Sphaerotilus microaerophilus: one gene and its partner. The protein of the gene in region 2 binds, or shares a complex with, the protein of the main gene of each other region. Links are inferred from orthologs where the notes say so. Each region holds a gene or a part of one and is shown on either strand. Other genes may lie near its edges.

Region 1 (10,215 bases), 3.1 Mb from region 2 along the record:
TCCTGCTGGTGATGCTGCGCACCGATCTGGTCCGCAGCTGGCGGGCGGCGACGCCGCCGGACGCACCGGACCGCTTCGTCATCAACGTGCTGCCCGAGCAGGGCGAGGCCTTCCGCGCCACGCTGCGCGACGCGGGCGTGGCTCGCTACGACTGGTACCCGATGATCCGCGGCCGGCTGGTGGCGGTGAACGGCCGCGAGGTGAAGCTGGAGGACTACGCCGCCGACCGCGCCAAACGGCTGGTCGACCGCGAGTTCAACCTCAGCCACGATGCCGCGCTGCCGGCGCACAACCAGGTGGTGGCGGGGCGCTGGCAGGCCGACGAGGCGGACGCCCTCAGCGTCGAGGAGGGCCTGGCGCAGACCCTGGGGCTGAAGCTGGGCGACCGGCTGCGCTTCGACATCGCCGGCAGCCCGGTGGAGGGCCGTATCAGCAGCCTGCGCAAGGTGGACTGGGCCTCGATGCGGGTCAACTTCTTCGTGCTGTTCCCGCGCGCCCGGATGACGGACCTGCCGGTGACCTACATCGCGGCCTTCCGCGCGCCCGACGGTGCGGGCCAACGCGGCTTCGACGCCACGCTGGCGCGGCAGTACCCGAACATCACCAGCGTGGACGTGTCCGCGCAGATCGCCCAGGTGCAGCGGGTACTGGACCAGGTGGTGCAGGCGGTGGAGTTTCTGTTTGCCTTCACGCTGGCGGCCGGTCTGCTGGTGCTGTTCGCGGCGGTGAGCGCCAGCCGTGAGGCGCGCGCGCGCGAATTCGCGCTGCTGCGGGCGATGGGCGCGGGCAGCCGACTGCTGGCGCAGGTGCAGCGCGCGGAGCTGCTGTCGGTGGGGGCCCTGGCCGGCCTGCTGGCCAGCGCTGCCGCGATGGGCGTGGGCTGGGCACTGGCGCGCCAGGTGTTCAACTTCGACTGGAACGCGCCGCTGTGGGTGCCGCTGGCCGGCACGGCCGCCGGTGCGCTGCTGGCGCTGGGGGCCGGCTGGTGGAGCCTGCGCGAGCTGCTGCAGCGCCCGGTGGTCGAAACGCTGCGCCGCGCGGCGGACTAGCGCCGCGGGCAGGGGCGGATCAGAAGCTGGCGTCGAGCGCGCCGAGCTCGTCGCCGGTCAGCACCGACTCGATGTCCACCAGGATCAGCATGCGCTCGGCGACGTTGGCGATGCCGCGGATGTAGCGGGTGTCGACCAGGGCATTCATCGCCGGGGCAGGCTGCACCAGCGCCGCGTCGAGCTGGATCACGTCCGACACGGCATCAACCACCGCGCCGATGACCCGCCCACGCATGTTCAGCACGATGACCACGGTCATGGCGTTCAGCTCGGCGCTGTCGCAGCCCAGCTTCAGGCGCAGGTCGATGATCGGCACGATCACGCCGCGCAGGTCCACCACCCCCTTCAGGAAGGCCGGTGAGTTGGCAATGCGCGTGGGTGCCTCGTAGGAGCGGATCTCCTGCACCTTGAGGATGTCGACCCCGTACTCCTCGCCGCCCAGGCGGAAGGTGAGGAACTCACCCGCACTGGCAGCGGCACCGCGGGCGGCGTTGGCCGACTGACGACCGTAGGACGCGAGGGATTGTTCGGCGAGCGCGCTGCGCGGCCGGTCCTGGACGATGCTCATGGGGGACTCCTGTCGAACAGGGAAGGCAGTGAACGCTGGGAACGCGGTGGACGCGGGGAAGGCAGAACGGGCAGGTTCGGCCGCTGGCAGCCGGTGCGCTGGCCGAGCCCCGCAGGAGGGTTATCGGCAGGCACCGGGGATTCAGTAGGCGGCAGGATTCAGAAGGTGGTCCAGTCGTCGCCTGCCGTCGCGACCTGGGTTGCGGCGGCCTGGGTTGGCACGGCAGGCTGGGCGCGGGGAGGCTTCGGCGCGGGGGCCGCCGCCGCACGCGCTGCCTGTGCAGGGGCCGGCTGCGCACGGGCTGGCTCCGCGTGACCACCGGCCACGTGGAAGGCCGCCACGACCTCGGTCAGGCGCCGGGACTGCTCGCGCAGGCTCTCTGCCGCGGCGGCACTCTGCTCGACCAGCGCCGCGTTCTGCTGCGTCATCTGGTCGAGCTGGGTGACCGCGCCGTTGACGTGGCCCAGCTCGACGCTCTGCTCGCTCGCCGCCGAGGTGATCTCGCCGATGATGTGATTGACCCGCTGCACATCGGCAACCAAGGCACCGATGGTGGTCCCGGCAGCGTGGACCAGCCGCCCGCCACTGTCCACGGTCTCGACGCTGGCAGCGATCAGGCCCTTGATCTCGCGCGCCGCATCGGCGCTGCGCTGCGCCAGGCTGCGCACCTCGCCAGCCACCACCGCAAAGCCACGGCCCTGCTCGCCAGCACGCGCGGCTTCCACCGCCGCGTTGAGCGCCAGGATGTTGGTCTGGAAGGCGATGCTGTCGATCACGCCGATGATCTCGCCGATCTTGCGGCTGGAGCCGCTGATCTGCTCCATGTTGTCAACCACCTGGGCCATCACCTGCCCGCCCCGCTGGGCGGCCTCGGCCGCGGCGCTGGCGAGCTGGTTGGCCGCGCGGGCGGAATCCGCCGTCTGCCGCACGGTGGTGGTGAGCTGCTCCATGGAGCTGGCGGTTTGCTGCAGCGAGCCGGCCGTCTGCTCGGTACGGCTGGACAGGTCCTGGTTGCCACTGGCGATCTCGCTGCTGGCGGTGCCGATGGCCTCGGTGGTCTGGCGGATGTTGCCGACCATGCCCGCCAGCGCCCCCTGCATCTCTGCCAGCGCCGCCAGCAGGTGAGAGCACTCGTCGCGGCCGGTGACGACGATCTGGCGGGTCAGATCGCCCCGCGCAATCGCCAGCGCGGTGGCCTCGGCCCGCCTGACCGGCTCGACGATGCTGCGCGAGTTCATCAGCGTGAGTGGGGCCACCAGGATGAACGCCACCGCGAGTGCCGCGGCGAGCGACCACCAGGCCATTTGCACCGTCCGCTCCTGCACGCGGACCGCCGCAAGCGTCTCCGCATCGAGAGCCGACGCCAGGATCTCGACCTGCGCGTCCACGTCACGGACCAGATCCTTGGCAGAAGCCATCGCCTGGTTTGCCGCCGGCGCGTCGTTGAAGCCACCGATCTCGACCGCCTGAAAAACCGGCTTCGCCTTGTCGGCATACTGGGTCATCAAGCTGCTGATCTTGCGCGCCGGATCACCCCTGCCGGCCGCCTCGGCACCTTCCAATCGATGCGCACTGTCCAGGACCTGCGCGACCGCAGCCTGCCACTTCGGGCGATAGGCTCGTTGCTGCTCGGCACTGTCGTAGTTGATCAGCAAATCCTTCTCATACCGGCGCACATTTCCCAAGGCGGTACGCAGGCCCGCCAAGATCACCGTGCTGCCGTGGGTCGACTCCATGTGACGGGACGCGCCGGCCGTGACCTCATTCAGTCCCCACAGAGCCGTTCCGCCGACCAGGGCGAGAAGACAGAGCACCATCGCGATGGCGCCCAGCATGCGCAAGCGGATCGTGAACGACCGCAGCAGGTTCATCGGGCTCATGGCGTCTCCCCGGCGCAGGACGGCGACAGGGCGCCGCCTGCGAAGTCAGCGTCAGTGACGCGAGCGGCGCACCAGCGAGCCGGTGTCCAGGATCAGCGCGACGCGGCCATCGCCCATGATGGTGGCGCCGGACACATCCGTCACCTTGCGGTAGTTGGCTTCGAGGTTCTTGACCACCACCTGCTGCTGGCCGAGCAGCTCATCGACCAGCAGAGCCACGCGCCCGCCCTCGGCCTCCACCACGACCATGATCGAGGAGACCCGCTCGAAGTCGAAGCGCGGCACGTCGAACACCCGCTCCAGCTCGATCACCGGCATGTACTCCTCGCGCACCTGCACCACGCGGCCCGTGCCGCCGATGGTCTTGATGGTCTTGTCGGTGACCTGGAAGCTCTCGACCACCGAGGCCAGCGGCAGGATGTAGACCTCGTCGCCCACGCCCACGCTCATGCCGTCCATGATCGCCAGCGTCAGCGGCAGCCGCACCTTGACACTCATGCCGTAGCCTTCGGCGGAGTCGATCTCCACCGAGCCGCCCAGCGAGGTGATGTTCTTCTTCACCACGTCCATGCCCACGCCCCGGCCGGACACGTCGGTCACCACCTCCGCGGTGGAGAAGCCGGGCGCGAAGATGAGCCCCCAGACGTCCTGGTCACTCATCGAATCGGGGGCGTCCAGGCCGCGTTCGCGCGCCTTGTTCAGGAGCTTCTCGCGCGACAGACCCTTGCCGTCGTCGCGCACCTCGATGACGATCGAGCCGCCCTGGTGCGAGGCCGACAGCGTGATCGTGCCCACGTCCGGCTTGCCCTTGGCGAGGCGTTCGTCGGGCATCTCGACGCCGTGGTCGCAGGAATTGCGCACCAGGTGCGTCAGCGGGTCGGTGATCTTCTCGATCAGGCCCTTGTCCAGCTCGGTGGCCTCGCCCTGAGTGACCAGCTCCACCTTCTTGCCCAGCTTGCTGGCCAGGTCGCGCAGCATGCGGGGAAAGCGGTTGAACACCGTCGACATCGGGATCATGCGGATCGACATCACCGCTTCCTGCAGGTCGCGGGTGTTGCGGTCGAGGTCGTTCAGCCCGGCCACCAGCTGCTGGTAGACCACCGGGTCGAGGTCGCGGCTGTTTTGCGCCAGCATGGCCTGGGTGATCACCAGCTCGCCCACCAGGTTGATCAGCTGGTCGACCTTTTCCACCGCCACGCGGATGGTGGTGGAGTCGAGGCCGCCGGTGCTGGCCTTGTCATTGCGCACGGCTGGGGCGGAGCGGGCCGCCTCGGCACGTGGCGCTGGCGCGGCGACGGGCGCTGCCGGCGCCACGGCTGGCACGGGGGCCGCCGCCGGTGCCGGCGGCAGCGCCGCTGCAACCCCGTCGGACGTCATGGCCGTGGCCGGTGCGCCCGGCGCGTCGTCGAAGAAGCCATAGCCCGGATCGGCCGCGGCCTTGGCCGGCACGGCCGGGGTGGGCACGCCCGCAGCCTGGCCAACCTCCTCGGGCGGCACCCCCGGATTGCCGGGATAGAACCCGTAGCCCGGGCCGAGCGGCTGCAGCTGCACCTGCTCGCGGGCGACGTGGAAGGTGAACAGGTCGATCAGCTCGGCATCGCTGCTGGTGGTGACCACCTTGAAGCGGCGCATGCCGTCGATGGGGCGCCCCATGTCGAGCGGCTCGATGCTGCCCAGGTCCGGGATCTCCTTGAACAGCTCCTGCAGGTTGTCGGCCAGCGAGACGTCCTTGAGCGGACCGACCCGCAGTTCGAGCTCACGCCGGCCGGGCACCGCTTGTGCAGGCACCACCGCAGTCTGCGAGGCCGCCGACGGCGCCGCAGCGACGGTGGACACATCCGCTGCAGCTGGCACCTCGCCGCTGGCCAGCGAACGGATGTGGATCAGCAGCTCGGTGGTATCAACCAGCTCGCGGCCCGAGCCCTGGTGGCGCTCCAGCTGGGCGCGCAGCGCATCGCCCGCACCCAGCAGCACGTCGACCATGCGCACGTGCGGCTGCAGCTCGTGGCGGCGCAGCTTGTCCAGCAGGGTCTCCATCTCGTGGGTCAGCTCGGCCACGTCGGCAAAGCCGAAGGTGGCGGCGCCGCCCTTGATCGAGTGGGCACAGCGGAAGATGGCGTTGAGCTCCTCGTCATCCGCCGCCGCGACGTTCAGCTCCAGCAGCAGCTGCTCCATGCGCTGCAGGTTCTCGCCGGCTTCTTCGAAGAAGACCTGGTAGAACTGGCTCAGATCGATACCCGCCCCGGAGGAGGCGGAACTGTCGGACATCATGTCGGCCATGGCAAAGACCCCTTGGAATCCTGGTGAGCGGCGGGTGAGCAGGTGGCATGCAACCAGCAGGCGGCTGAAACGCTCGCGACACGGCCCCTGGCGTGCAGCCCTGCGGGCGCACTGCAGCGGGGCAGCGCGAGCAGCCGGCTCAGCGGATCACTTTCTTGATGACTTCGAGCAGCTTGGTCGGGTCGAAGGGCTTGACCAGCCAGCCGGTGGCTCCGGCAGAGCGCCCCGCCTGCTTCATCTGGTCGCTGGACTCCGTGGTCAGGATCAGGATCGGGGTGGCCTTGAACTGCGAGGTCTCGCGCAGCTTCTTGGTCAGGCTGATGCCGTCCATGCGAGGCATGTTCTGGTCGGTCAGCACCAGGTCGAAGGTGCGGCCACCGGCCTTCTCCCAGGCGTCCTGGCCATCCACCGCCTCAACGACGTTGTAGCCGGCGCTCTTGAGAGTGAAGGAAACCATCTGACGCATGGAGGCCGAGTCGTCGACAGCAAGAATTGAATGCATTGCGCTCTCCGGGGGGATTCTGATTTGCCGGGGGAATATCGGCGGCGTGGGTCGGTTGCTTGAGGCGGAACTAGAAAAGCTCGATCGAGCCGGCGTCCATCTCGTCCTGCGTCACCGGGTTGGGACGCAGCGGGGCCTGCTCGATCACCGCCTCGCCTTCGGGGTCCTGACCCATCGCCTCGCAGGCGATCTGGTCGGCGCAGGCGCGCAGGCGACGGTGGGTGTGCGCAATCAGCTGCGAGGCCATGTCCTGGAACTGCAGCGCCGTCACCGCGCCGGCCATGCTCTGCATCGCCTCGTGCAATGCGCCGGTGTCCAGATGCGGCAAGACCGCACCCTGGTGCAGCAGACGGCCCAGGTGGCCGTTGGCCGTGTAGAAATGCCCCATCAGGGCCTCGCTGGCATCGGCCAGCAGGCGCTGCAAGCGGTCGAGGTCATTGGTGGCGGTGAGCAGGTGGTCCTGCAGATCCGCCGCCACGAGCAGCGGCAGCGGCCCCGTCGGTCCTTCCTGCGGCTCATCGTTCATCTGCATGCTGGCTCCAAGGGGAGCGCCGATGCCTGCGCATCGTCCGTTCCCGTGTCTGAAAGAGCCTCTCGCCCCGGTGATTGGAGGCGTTTGGCGATTGATAGAATTTTTCGCAATGTGGCCGGGTCGTGGTGAGCGAAAGATCCGGTGATTCGCCGTTCAATTCCGGTCCATGGATCGGCGGCAGCGCGTCGGCGCCCGGAACCTGGCTGACAATCGCTCGGCCTCTTCGGAGCCGCACTCCGGTGCCCGATGCCCGACACCTCCCGCGCCCCATGCCCCGAACCCAGCCGCTGCGCCGCCTGCGCATCCTCCACCTCGAAGACTCCGAGCTCGACCACCAGCTGGTGCTCGCCCACCTGCGGCGAGGCGGTGTGGAGCCCACCATGCTGCGGGTCGACAAGGAGGGGGAATTCCTGGCACAACTGGGCCGCGGCTGGGACGCGGTGATCTCCGACTACAACCTGCCAGGCTTCTCCGGCCTGATCGCGCTGGAGCTGCTGCGCGAGCGCGATGCCCTGCTGCCCTTCATCCTCGTGTCGGGCGAAATCGGCGAGGACACCGCCGTGGAGGCGATGCGCAATGGCGCCTCCGACTACCTGCTCAAGAGCAACCTCGCCCGGCTGGTCCCGGCGCTGCTGCACGCGGTGGATGCCTGCGAAAGCCAGCGCGCGCGCCAGCGCGCCGACCAGGAGCTGGCGGTCTCGCGCAAGCGCCTGTCCGAGCTGGCCCAGCACCTGCAGACCAGCATCGAGATGGAGCGCGCCGCCATCGCCCGCGAGATCCACGACGACGTCGGCGGCTCGCTCACCGCGGTGAAGTTCGACCTCGCCTGGCTGGCCCGCCACGCCGAAACGCCCGCCGCCCGCGAGCGAGCGCTACAGGCGCTGGAAACCATCCGCCATGCCATCGAGGCCAGCCAGCGCATCATGCACAACCTGCGCCCGGCGATCCTGGAGCAGGGATTGGTGGCGGCCCTGCAGTGGATGACCTCGCGCTTCGAGCGCCGCAGCGGCATCGCCTGCGTCTTCCGCTCCAGCCACGAGCACCTGCGCCTGCCGCCGGGCGTGCCGCTGGTGGCCTACCGCACCGCGCAGGAGGCCCTCACCAACATCTCCAAGCACGCCAACGCCAGCCGGGTGGAGGTGGACCTCACCGTGGCCGCAGGCGTGCTCTCGATGGAGATCAGCGACAACGGCCGCGGGCTGGGCCGCGGCGACCTGGGCAAGGAGCGCTCCTTCGGCATCCGCGGACTGCACGAGCGGGCCGACACGGTGGGCGGCTGGATCGACCTGTCGAGCACGCCCACGGGCACGACGCTGATCCTGTCGGTACCGCTGGCCGGCCCTGCGACCCGCGCCGGCACGCTCGACGCCGAACCGACCGCTGCGCTGACCAGCGAGCACGATCCATCGACCTGGGGGGAACTATGACCACACGCGTGATCCTCTGCGACGACCACGCCCTGATCCGGCGCGGCATCCGCGACACCCTGGCCGAACAGCCCGATCTCGAAGTGGTGGGCGAGGCCGGAGAGTACGGCGAGCTGCGCGCCCTGCTGCGCCGGCAGGGCTGCGACGTGCTGGTGCTCGACATCAACCTGCCCGGGCGCAGCGGCCTGGACGTGCTGCACACCCTCAAGGAGGAGGGCTCGCCCATCCGCGTGCTGGTCGTCTCCATGTACCCCGAGGACCAGTACGCCCTGCGCGCGCTGCGTGCTGGCGCCTTCGGCTACGTCAACAAGGGGGGCGACCCGGCGCAGATCGTCGCCGCGGTGCGCATGGTGGCTCAGGGCCGCAAGTACATCACCGCCGAGATGGCGCAGATGCTGGTCGAGAACCTCACCGCGCCCACCGCCGAGGCCGCGCACGACAAGCTCTCCGACCGCGAGTTGCAGACCCTGACGATGATCGCCTCGGGCAAGCGCCTGGCCGACATCGCCGAGGAACTCAGCCTCAGCCCCAAGACCGTGAGCGTCTACCGCGCCCGCGTGCTGGAGAAGCTCGGGCTGGCGAACAACTCCGAGCTCACCGTCTACGCGATCCGCAATGGCTTGGTGAGCTAGCCTGCGGTCACAGCCGTACCGGGATCCCGCGCGCGGCCATCACCTGCTTGGCTTCGAGCACGGTGTGCTCGCCGTAGTGGAAGATGCTGGCAGCCAGCACCGCATCCGCGCCACCCTGCTGAACGCCGTCGGCCAGGTGATCGAGGGTGCCGACGCCGCCTGACGCAATCACCGGTACCGGCACGGCATCGGCCACGGCACGGGTGAGTGCGAGGTCGAAGCCGATGCGGGTGCCGTCACGGTCCATGCTGGTGAGCAGGATTTCGCCGGCGCCCATCTGGGCCATCTGCGTGGCCCAGGCCACCGCGTCCAGGTGCATGTTCTTGCGCCCGCCGTGGGTGTAGACGTCCCAGCCCGGTCCCTTGGTCGCCAGATCCTCGCCGACGCGGCGCTTGGCGTCGATGGCCACGACGATGCACTGGGCGCCGTATTTGTCCGACGCGTCGCGGATCACCTGCGGGTTGGCCACCGCAGCGGAGTTGAAGCTGACCTTGTCGGCCCCGGCGTTGAGCAGGCGCCGCACGTCTTCCACCGTGCGCACGCCGCCGCCCACCGTCAGCGGGATGAAGACCTGCGAGGCCACGTCCTCGATGATGTGCAGGATCAGGTCACGGCCGTCGCTGGTGGCGGTGATGTCCAGGAAGGTCAGCTCGTCGGCACCCTGCTCGTTGTAGCGCGCCGCGATCTCGACCGGATCGCCCGCGTCACGCAGTTCGACGAAATTGACGCCCTTGACGACCCGGCCGCCGGTGACGTCGAGGCAGGGGATGATGCGTTTGGCGAGCATGGGCAGCCCTGGGTTCAGGCGCCGTTGAGTTCGTCCGCACGGCGCTGGCCGGCGGCGAAGTCGAGGTCGCCGGTGTAGATGGCGCGGCCGCAGATCACGCCCTGCACGCCTTCGCTCTCCACCGCACACAGCGCCTCGATGTCGGCCAGGTTGCTCAGGCCGCCAGAGGCGATCACGGGGATGGTGAGCGCCTGAGCGAGACGCACAGTGGCGTCGATGTTGATGCCCGAGAGCATGCCGTCGCGGCCGATGTCGGTGTAGATCACGCCCTCGACGCCGTAGTCCTCGAACTTCTTGGCCAGGTCCACCACCTCGTGGCCGGTGAGCTTGCTCCAGCCATCCGTGGCGACCTTGCCGTCCTTGGCATCGAGGCCGACGATGATGTGGCCGCCAAACGCCGTGCAGGCATCGCGCAGGAAGCCGGGGTTCTTGACCGCTGCGGTGCCGATGATGACGTAGCTCAGGCCATCGTCGAGGTAGCGCTCGATGGTGTCCAGGTCACGGATACCGCCGCCCAGCTGCACTGGGATCTCGCTGCCCACCTCGGCGATGATGGCC
Region 2 (10,188 bases):
GCTTTCAGCGTTCTGCTGGACCGTGTCGGTCATCTGCTGCATCGACGCGGCGGTTTCTTCCAGTGCGCTGGCCTGCTGCTCGGTGCGCCCGGACAGGTCCTGGTTGCCGCTGGCGATCTCGCGGCTGGCGCTGTTGACCTGGGCGGCGCCGCTGCGGATGTGGCCCACGGTGCGCCGCAGCCCTTCCTGCATGGCCTGGATGGCCTGGAGCACCTCGCCCATCTCGTCGCGGCGGCGGCTGAGCACGTCCTGCGTGAGGTCGCCCTCGGCGATGCGTCGCGCCGCGGCCGTGGCGCGCTGGGCGGGCCTGACGATGCTGCGGGTCATGGCCCAGCCGGTCCATGCGGCGAGCGCCAGCCCCAGCCCGGCGACCGTCAGCAACATCCACCGGCCCGCGGCATGAACCGCCTCGGTCTGGCTCGTGGCGTCGCGCATGCGCTGCTGCTCGACGTCCGCCAGCTGCTTCAGCGCGGCGGTGTAGTCGCCCCGCAGCCGGCGGACCTCGCCGCCTGCGATCAGCATGCGCGCGGAGTCCGGGTCGCCCGCCTTGACGGCGCGGATGATCTTGTCGACCGCTTCCAGGTAGGGCGCGTGGGCCGCGACCGCCTGCTTCAGCGCGGCCTGGCTGGCTTCGCTGTCGATGCTGGCGGCCAGGTTGCGCTGGACCTCGGCCAACGCCGTGCGCTCCTTGCCAATCTCGGCGATCTCCGCCAGCACCAGTTCCTGACCGTCGAACAGGATGGCGTTGCGCAGATGGATCCCGATTTCCAGGACGCTGCGTTCCATCTGCGCCACCAGCACGACGGGCCGGACCGATTGGTTGACCAGGTGGCGGACCGTCTCGTTGAGGGTGTTCAGGCGCAGGATGCCCGATGCCGTGCTGACCAGCAGCAGGCAGCCCAGCAAACCGAACGCCAAGCCCAGACGTGCGCCGATGCGCAGGGCGGGAGGAAAGGACATGGTGCGTGATCGTGGTCGTGGAGGTGATGCCACGATCGTCGCCTTTTTGTCCCAGGGGGCAGCGCGGAAAAAAAGCGGCCACGGCCGGCGCTGATTGCCGCATTCCGGGGCGACGGTGGGCGGCGCGAAATGCCCTGACCGTGGGTGGATGTTCAGCCCGCCCGGCCCAGCCAGCGCTCGGCCAGCCGCACCCACAGCGCCGCGCCCAGCGGGATCAGCTGGTCGTTGAAGTCGTAGTTCGGGTTGTGCAGGGTGCAGGGGCCCAGGCCATGGCCTTGCTCGCGGTGGGCACCGTCGCCATTGCCGATCACGAAGTAGGCGCCGGGCCGCTGCTGCAGGAAGAAGCTGAAGTCCTCCGCGCCCATCGTCGGCTCGAACTCCAGCGCGTTGTCGGGGCCGACCAGCTCGGTCATCACCTCGCGCACGAACTCGGCCTCGGCGCGGTGGTTGATGGTGGGCGGGTAGTTGCGGTGGAACTCGAAGGCCACCTCGGCGCCGAAGGCCGCCGCGGTGTGCTGGGCGATCTCGCGCATGCGCTGCTCGATCAGGTCCAGCACCGGCAGCGTGAAGGTGCGCACCGTGCCCTGGATCTCGGCGAAATCGGGCACCACGTTGGTGGCCTCGCCGGTGTGGATCATCGTCACCGAGATCACTGCTGCGTCGGTGGGCTTCTTGTTGCGCGTGACGATGGTCTGGAAGGCCTGCACCATCTGGCAGGCCACCGGCACCGGGTCGATGCCGTTGTGCGGCAGCGCCGCGTGGCAGCCACGGCCGGTGATGGTGATCTTGAACTCGTTGCTCGACGCCATCGCCGGCCCGTTGCACACCGCGAACTGGCCCGCCGCCATGCCCGGCCAGTTGTGCATCCCGAAGATCGCCTCCATGGGGAAGCGCTCGAACAGCCCGTCGGCGATCATCTCGCGCGCCCCGCCGCCGCCTTCCTCTGCGGGCTGGAACACCAGGTACACCGTGCCGTCGAAGTGCCGGTGCCGCGCCAGGTGCTGCGCCGCGGCCAGCAGCATGGCGGTGTGGCCGTCGTGGCCGCAGGCGTGCATGCGGCCCGGGTGCCGGCTGGCGTGGGGGAAGTGGTTGTGCTCGGTCATCGGCAGCGCGTCCATGTCGGCGCGCAGGCCGATGGCGCGCGGCGAGCTGCCATGCCGGATCACGCCGACCAGCCCGGTGCGGCCCAGACCGCGGTGGACTTCGATGCCCCAGGCGGCGAGCTGACTGGCCACCAGGTCCGAGGTGCGCACCTCTTCGAAGCACAGCTCCGGGTGGGCGTGGATGTCGCGGCGGATCGCGGTCAGCAGGTCGGTGTCGACAGCGAGGGCGCTGGCAGAGGCGGGCAGCGTGGACATGGGGCGGGCGGCAGGCGCGTTGAAGGAGGACAGCGAATCCATCTTATCGCCGGGCCCGGACCCGCGCTGCAGGAGCCCATGCCATCATCTCGGCATGAGTGCCAACCCTGCCCCCGCCCATGCCCCTGACGGCGATGCCGCTGCCACCGTGTCGGTGGTGCACGCCGCCTGCCCGCACGACTGCCCCGACACCTGTGCGATCCGCGTCACGGTGCAGGGCGGGCGGGTGATCCGGCTGCAGGGCGACCCGGACCACCCGCCCACGCACGGCGCGCTGTGCACCAAGGTGTCGCGCTACATGGAGCGCATCGAGCACCCGGAGCGTGTGCTGACGCCGCTCAAACGGGTCGGGCCAAAGGGGCGGGGCGAGTTCGTGCCGGTCAGCTGGGACGAGGCGCTGGACGACATCGCCGCACGGCTGCGGGCCATCGCGGCGCGCGATCCGCAGGCCATCCAGCCCTACAGCTATGCCGGCACGATGGGCTTCGTGCAGGGCGAGGGCATGGCCGCGCGGTTCTGGAACCGCCTGGGCGCGTCGCAGCTGCACCGCAGCATCTGCGCCGAGGCCGGCGCGACCGGGCTGGCGATGACCTACGGTTCCACCGTGGGCATGCACCTGCAGCACTTTGCCGAGAGCCGGTTGATCCTGATCTGGGGCAGCAACCCGATCACCTCCAGCGTGCACTTCTGGACCTTTGCGCAGGCGGCCAAGCGCGCGGGCGCGAAGCTGATCGCGATCGATCCACGCCGCACCGAGACCGCCGAGAAGTGCCACCAGCACATTGCATTGCGCCCGGGCAGCGATGGCGCCCTGGCGCTGGGTCTGATGCACGAGCTGATCGTGAACGACTGGCTCGACCACGACTACCTGGCCCGCCACGTCGAAGGCTGGCCCGAGCTGCGCGAGCGTGCGCTGCAGTGGCCGCCCGAGCGCGCCGCACAGGTCTGCGGCCTCACGCCCGACGAGGTGCGGGGCCTCGCGCAGGACTACGGCACGACGGCACCGGCGGCCATCCGCCTGAACTACGGCATGCAGCGGGTGCACGGCGGGGGCAACGCGGTGCGACTGATCGCGCTGCTGCCCTGCCTGGTCGGGGCCTGGCGGCACCGGGCCGGCGGGCTGCTGCTCTCGGCCTCGGGCTGGAACAAGCCGGTGCGCAACCCGGCCTTCCACCAGCCCCACCTGCTGGCGGGGCGGCGAGTGCGCACCATCAACATGGCCACCATCGGCGACGCCCTGCTGGCGCAGCCGGGCGAGGCGGTGCTGGACGGGGGGCCGCGCATCGAGGCGCTGGTGGTCTACAACAGCAACCCGGTGGCGATCGCGCCCGAGTCGGCCCGGGTGGCCGCCGGCTTCGCCCGTGAGGACCTGTTCACCGTGGTACTGGAGCACTTCCTGACCGACACCGCCGACCATGCCGACTACGTGCTGCCTGCCACCATGCAGCTCGAGCATGTGGATGTGCACGCCAGCTACGGCCACACCTGGCTGCTCGCCAACCAGCCGTCTCTGGCCCCGCGTGGCCAGGCCCGGCCGAACGCCCAGGTGTTCCGCGAGCTGGCCACGCGGCTGGGCTTCGACGAGCCCGGCTTTGCCGACGACGACATGGCGCTGGCGCGCCAGGCCTTTGGCGACGCGGTGGACTTCGACCGCCTCTGGCGCGACGGCTGGGTCCAACTGCCGCTGCCCGAGGCGCCGTTTGCCGAGGGCGGCTTCCCGACCGCGAGCGGCCGGGCGCGTGCCTGCGGGCCGGACCTGCCGCTGCCTGACCATGTGCCCAACCACGAGTGCGCCGAGACCAACCCGGTGTTGGCAGCGCGCTATCCGCTGGCGATGATCTCGCCGCCGGCGCGGCATTTCCTGAACTCCACCTTCGTCAATGTGGCCAGCCTGCAGGCCACCGAGCGGGAGCCGGTGTTGGAGATCTGTGCGGCCGATGCCGCGGCGCGCGGGCTCGTCGATGGCGGCGTGGTGCGGGTCTTCAATGACCGGGGCAGCTACCACTGCGTCGCGCGGGTGAGCGCGCGCGCCCGCCGCGGGGTGGTCAACGGGCTGGGGGTCTGGTGGCGCAAGCTGGGCCTGCGTGGCAGCAATGTCAACGAGCTGACCCACCAGCGCCTCACCGACCTGGGCGAGGCCCCCTGCTTCTACGACTGCCTGGTGGAGGTCGAGCGGGCCGATGCCGAGTTGGCACCGCAGGCCGCAGGGGCATGAAGCCGCGCACGCGCCTCGCCGCCCTGGCCCTGCTGCTCGGTCTGGCGGCGGCCTGCATCGGCCTGGGCGGCTGTGCGCATGTCAGCTACTACTGGCAATCCGCCAGCGGCCACCTGGAGCTGCTCAACGCCGCGCGGCCGGTGGATCACTGGCTGGCCGACCCGGCCACGCCGCCCGAGCTGCGCGAGCGCCTGCAGCTCAGCCAATCGCTGCGCGACTACGCCTCGCGCGAGCTGGCGCTGCCGGACAACGCCAGCTACCGCCGCTACGCCGACCTGAAGCGCCCCGCCGCGGTGTGGAACGTGGTGGCCACGCGGGAGCTGTCGCTGGAGCTGAAGGGCTGGTGCCACCCGGTGGTCGGCTGCGTTGGCTACCGCGGCTATTTCGATCGCGGCGAGGCCGATGCGCTGGCGAAGCAGCTGCAGGCCGAGGGCTGGGAAACCTACGTCTACGCGGTGCCGGCCTACTCGACGCTGGGCAAGCTGCCGGGGCGCTGGTTTGCCGACCCGCTGCTCAATACCTTCATCCGCGGCTCCGATGTCGATCTGGCGCGGCTGATCTTCCACGAGCTGAGCCACCAGGTGGCCTATGCCGAGGACGACACGGTGTTCAACGAGTCCTACGCCACGGCGGTGGAGCGCATGGGCAGCGCGCAGTGGCTGCGCGGCAGCGCGCGGGAGGCCCTGGCGGTGGAGGCCGAGAAGCAGGATGGGCGGCGCGATGATTTCCGCGCTCTCACGCTGCGTACCCGTGCCGAGTTGGTGCGGCTGTACGGCAGTTCATCCACCGACGACGAAAAGCGCCGCGGCAAGGCAGCGATCCTGGCCGGGATGCGCACCGCCCATGCCGAACTGAAGGCCGGGCGCTGGGCCGGCTACGGTGGCTACGACCGCTGGTTCGAGGCGGCTGGCAACCCGCAGCTCGCGATCCTGGGGGCCTACAACGAGCGGGTCGGCGAGTTCGAGCGGCTGTTCGAGCGCAGCGGGCGGGACTGGCCGCGCTTCCACTCGGAGGTGAAACGGCTGGCCGAGCTGCCGAAGGCAACGCGCGACGCTGCGCTGGCGCTGCCCTGACCCTGTCTTGCCGCTTGCTGGGGGCTAGAACCCCAGGCTGGCCAGCAGGTCGTCGACCTCGCCCTGGTCCTGCACCACGTCGGTGCGGCCGGTGGCGTCCACCACGGGGCCGTGCAGCACGGTGGGGTCGACCTTGTCGCGCTGCTCGGGCGGCACCACCTGCACGAGCAGCTTGACCAGATTGGTCTCCAGTTCGTTGGCCAGGTTCACCACCTTGGACACCACCTGGCCGGTCAGGTCGTGGAAGTCCTGGGCCAGCATGATGTCGGTCAGGTGCTGGTCGATGCGCGCGGTGGCCGCCTCGATGTCGTGCACGAAATTCAGCACCGCACCGCTGGCCACTGCCTTGACGGGGTCACGTACCAGCGCCTCGCCCATCGCACGGGTCTGCTTTGCGATGTTGTGGTGTTCGAACTTGGCCTGGTCGACCGAGTTCAGCACCTTGTCGGCGGCCTCGCTGGTCTTGCGCACGATGTAGTTCAGGCGACTGCGAGCGTCAGGCAGGCCTTCGGTGGCGACCTTGAGCTGGGGCATCACCCCCAGTTGCTGCATGGTGTCGTGCAGCAGGCGGGTGATGGCACCGATCTGCAGGAACACGGTTTCCGGTGTGCCGGGTTGTTCGGCGCAGACGGTGACGGTCGCGGTGGCAAGTGCTTCGGCGGTCATCGTGTTCTCCCTCAGGCGGTGGCGCCGAGCTTCTGCATGATCTTGGTGACCTTCTCCTCCAGCGTTGCCTTGGTGAAGGGCTTGACGATGTAGCCGGCCGCACCGCTCTGGGCGGCGAGCACGATGTCTTCCTTGCGCGCTTCGGCGGTGACCATCAACACGGGGAGATGGCGCAGCGTCTCGTCGGCCTTGATCGCCTTGAGCAGGTCAAAGCCGGTCATGTTGGGCATGTTGATGTCGCTGACAACGAAGTCGAAGCGGCCGCTGCGCAGCATGTTCAGCGCCACGGCGCCGTCTTCGGCTTCCTCGACGTTGTTGCAGCCCATTTCCTTGAGCAGGCCGCGCACGATGCGGCGCATGGTCGAGAAGTCGTCGACGACCAGGAACTTGAGGTCGGTAGAGGCGGTCATGTGCGCTCCTTGGGGATCTGGATGCGGGCGGGTCGCAGGGACGGGTCGAAGATTGACCCCGTGTTTATCGGTTTGGCGGCGCAGAACTTGAAATTTCTGCGGGCGCACTGGCGGCGTCTTCCTCGGGCAGCGGGGCGTCGCCGGACTGGAAGAACCGCTCCTCGGCGTCACGGGTCATCACGATGATGCTGATGCGCCGGTTGATGGGGTGCAGCGGGTCCTGGCGGTCAAAGGGCACGCTGGCGGCCAGCCCCTGCACGCGCAGGATGCGCGCATCGTCCAGCCCGCCGGCCAGCAGTTCACGGCGCGAGCTGTTGGCGCGGTCGGACGACAGCTCCCAGTTGCTGTAGCCCAGGCCCGAACCCATCGGCTTGGCGTCGGTGTGCCCCTCCAGCGTCAGGCGGTTGGGTACTTCGGTGAGCACCGAGCCGATGGCGCGCAGGATCTCGCGCATGTAGGGCTGCACCTCGGCCGAGCCGCTGTCGAACATCGGCCGCTTCTGGTCGTCCACGATCTGGATGCGCAGGCCCTCGCGGGTCATGTCCAGGCGCACCTGTGACTTGAACTCGGCCAGCTTGGGCGAGTTGGCGATGACCTCGGCCATCTTCTCCTTCAGCTCGCTCAGCCTCGCCTGTTCGGCCTTACGCTGCTCGGCTTTCAGGGCCTTGAGGTTGTAGGTCTTGTGCTTGGCCTCGACGTCGCCCTTTTTCACCTGACCGCCCTGTCGGGTGAGGTCGGTGCCGCCGCCCCTGAGCAGCGAGGAGGCGTCGCCGGCACCGGAGCCGCCACCCATCAGCGCGACCTTCAGGGGGGACTGGAAGTAGTCCGCGATGCCCTTCTTGTCGCCCTCGGTGGTCGAGCCCAGCAGCCACATCAGCAGGAAGAAGGCCATCATCGCCGTCACAAAGTCGGCGTAGGCGATCTTCCACGCGCCGCCGTGCGCCGCGTGGCCGGCCTTCTTGACCCTCTTGACGATGATCGGTTGCAGCTTCTTGGCATCACCGGCCATGGCAGGCTCCTGGGATGCGCGCAGGCACCAGGGTTGGTGTCAGCTCGGGCATCACTTCTTCTTCAGGTGCGATTCCAGCTCAGTGAAGCTGGGGCGATCGCCGGAATAGAGCACCTTGCGGCCGAACTCGATCGCGATCTGCGGTGCGTAGCCCTGCATCGAGGCCAGCAGCGTGCTCTTGATGCACTGCAGTTCCTTGCCGGCGTCCTCGACCTTCTGCTCCAGCAGGCCGCCCAGCGGCTCGACGAAGCCATAGGCCAGCAAGATGCCCAGGAACGTGCCCACCAGCGCCGAGCCGATCATGCCGCCCAGCACCGCCGGTGGCTGGCCCACCGAACCCATGGTGTTCACCACGCCCAGCACCGCAGCCACGATGCCGAAGGCGGGCAGGCCACCGGCCAGCCGCGCGATGGCGGCCACCGCGGCGTGCTCCTCCTGGTGATGGGTGTCGATCTCCTGGTCCATCAGGCTCTCGATCTCATGGGCATTCAGGTTGCCCGACACCATCATGCGCAGGTAGTCGGTGATGAACTCGGTCACGTGGTGGTCATTGCCCACCGCCGGGTACTTCTGGAAGATGGCCGAGCTGTGCGGGTCCTCGACGTCCTTTTCGATGGACATCAGGCCCTCCTTGCGCACCTTCTGCAGCAGGTCGTACATGAGCGACAGCAGCTCCATGTAGCGGGCCTTGTTGAACTTGCTGCCCTTGAAGCAGCGGCCCAGGCCGGCCATCGAGGCCTTCACCACCTTCATCTGGTTGTTGGCCAGGAAGGCGCCGGCGGCGGCGCCGAAGATGGTGATCATCTCGAAGGGCAGTGCCTTCAGGATCACGCTGATGTTGCCGCCGTGCACGATGTACACGCCGAAGATGCAGCCCAGGGCCACGAGCCAGCCGACGATGACGAACATGGGGTGCTTTCCGGATCAGGGGGCCGCCGGCGTCACGAGGGGCCGGGTCGGCAGATGAAGTCTGTTTTGCATATCGGAGGGCCGCCCTGGTGACTTGAGATGGCGGAAAGTGAAAAATCTCTCGCCGTCGTTGCGGGGCTGCAGAGGCGGGTCAGCCGCGGCGCGGTGCCGGGCCGATCGCGTAGACCCACACCGGGCGTGCGTCCTCGCGCTGCAGCACGGCATGCAGGCGCAGCCCGGGGGCCTTGAATTCCAGGCTCACCAGCCAGCTGCCCGGGCGCATTTCCTGGCGGGCCTTGGCGGCGGCATGCGCCATGCTTTCGGGGCGCTGGAACAGGTAGACCATGTCGTGGCCACTCCAGCTCTGTGCCCACATGTCGCCGCGCCGGATGTGGGCCCAGCGGCAGCGCAGCGAGGCCAGCCAGCGCAGCGGCCAGCTCCACTCGACGCCTTGCAGCTGCGCGCTCGGGTAGGCCCGGCGCAGGGCCTGCAGGCCGTGGCCCAGGCCGCAACCGGCATCGAGGATGCGTGCCCGAGCGGGCAGCGGGGCGATGTCGGCCAGCCCTTCCAGGGCGTCAGAGGGGGTGGGAAAGAACGGTGCGTCGTGCCAGGCTCGCAGCGGGTAGGCCAGCAGGAACAGCGCCAGTGGCACCAGCCAAGCCCAGGCGGGCAACTCGCCGAGCACGCCGCCTGCGGCGACCGTGCTCCCCAGCCCCGCCGCGGGCACGGCCAGGCCGTGCAGCAGGGCATGCAGCCCCCAAGAGAGTGGGAAGCCGACCGCGACGATCCAGCCCCGCCAGCGTGAATGACCTGCCAGGCCCGTGCCCAGCCCCGCCGTCCCACCCAGCAGCAGCGCCGCAGCCATCGCAGCGGCGGTTGCCACGCCCAGTTGCTGCAGGGTCGTGAAGAGGCCCCAGGCTGTGGCCCAGGTGAGCAGCGCCGGCAGTGGCCAACGCAGCCGCGCGCAGGCACTGCGCAGGGGGCTGTCGTTGGCGGCGGCTGCCGTGGAGTCTCCTGTCCGGGTCAGGCGGGCACCCGGGCGCAGGGGAGAGACCGTGGGAATGGATTGGCGGGACATGGCGTTTGCCGCGGGGTCAGGGGGCAACGGGCCGGTTCCGGGCCAAGACTGGCCGGGACCGTTCAGAGCAGGGCCAGCAGCTGCTCGTGCTGCAGGCGAACCTTGATGCTGTCGACGGCAGCCACGCCGACAACGGCGCGCGCCGCGCTGGAGGTATCACGCAGCACCGGCGCACTGAGCGCCAGCCCGCTGGTGCCAACCAGCACTGCCACGAGGGGCTCGTTGGCGCGTTGGCCACGCTTCATCACCACACCGACCTCGCCGTTGGCGAGCTGCACGTAGCTGCCCGGCGGGTACATGCCCAGGGCCTTGAGGATGGCGGCGCCCAGCTCATCGGGCTGGCCATCGGCGCCCACGCAGGCGCTGCGGGCGGCGGCCAGCGGCGACATGGGCAGGCGCGAACTGCGGCGGCTGATCTTGGCAGTGAAGCGGTCGACGGTGTACAGCAGCCGGGCCAGCCGGCTGGCGGCGTCCAGCGTCTTGAGCGGGCGTTCGAGCAGGCTGGTGTCG

Evidence for each region.
Region 1: the proteins of cheY (region 2) and NGK70_RS19845 are in contact, whole or in part, in a solved structure (PDB 1A0O), measured with the Escherichia coli proteins. The link is inferred for Sphaerotilus microaerophilus from one-to-one orthologs.

The regions. Positions count from the first base shown.
Region 1 is NZ_AP025730.1:4,647,379-4,657,593, forward strand. What follows is about bases 3,164-6,111. They hold NGK70_RS19845 (chemotaxis protein CheW), read right to left. Parts: upstream 5,778-6,111; coding sequence 3,549-5,777; downstream 3,164-3,548. Other genes in these bases: NGK70_RS19840 (methyl-accepting chemotaxis protein), read right to left, coding at 3,164-3,497; NGK70_RS19850 (response regulator), read right to left, coding at 5,917-6,111. Outside these bases: NGK70_RS19830 (ABC transporter permease), read left to right, coding at 1-1,049; NGK70_RS19835 (chemotaxis protein CheW), read right to left, coding at 1,069-1,617; more of NGK70_RS19840, read right to left, coding at 1,776-3,163; more of NGK70_RS19850, read right to left, coding at 6,112-6,279; NGK70_RS19855 (hypothetical protein), read right to left, coding at 6,350-6,811; NGK70_RS19860 (hybrid sensor histidine kinase/response regulator), read left to right, coding at 7,081-8,238; NGK70_RS19865 (response regulator), read left to right, coding at 8,235-8,870; imidazole glycerol phosphate synthase subunit HisF, read right to left, coding at 8,878-9,657; hisA (1-(5-phosphoribosyl)-5-[(5-phosphoribosylamino)methylideneamino]imidazole-4-carboxamide isomerase), read right to left, coding at 9,672-10,215. UniProt on the Escherichia coli protein: Involved in the transmission of sensory signals from the chemoreceptors to the flagellar motors. CheA is autophosphorylated; it can transfer its phosphate group to either CheB or CheY.
Region 2 is NZ_AP025730.1:1,594,486-1,604,673, forward strand. Bases 4,984-7,904 are described here. They hold cheY (chemotaxis response regulator CheY), read right to left. Parts: upstream 6,683-7,904; coding sequence 6,284-6,682; downstream 4,984-6,283. Other genes in these bases: NGK70_RS07050 (aminopeptidase), read left to right, coding at 4,984-5,606; NGK70_RS07055 (protein phosphatase CheZ), read right to left, coding at 5,631-6,272; motB (flagellar motor protein MotB), read right to left, coding at 6,747-7,691; motA (flagellar motor stator protein MotA), read right to left, coding at 7,743-7,904. Outside these bases: NGK70_RS26430 (methyl-accepting chemotaxis protein), read right to left, coding at 1-960; NGK70_RS07040 (M20 aminoacylase family protein), read right to left, coding at 1,113-2,318; NGK70_RS07045 (molybdopterin-containing oxidoreductase family protein), read left to right, coding at 2,413-4,533; more of NGK70_RS07050, read left to right, coding at 4,530-4,983; more of motA, read right to left, coding at 7,905-8,600; NGK70_RS07075 (class I SAM-dependent methyltransferase), read right to left, coding at 8,752-9,678; NGK70_RS07080 (HD-GYP domain-containing protein), read right to left, coding at 9,741-10,188. UniProt on the Escherichia coli protein: Involved in the transmission of sensory signals from the chemoreceptors to the flagellar motors.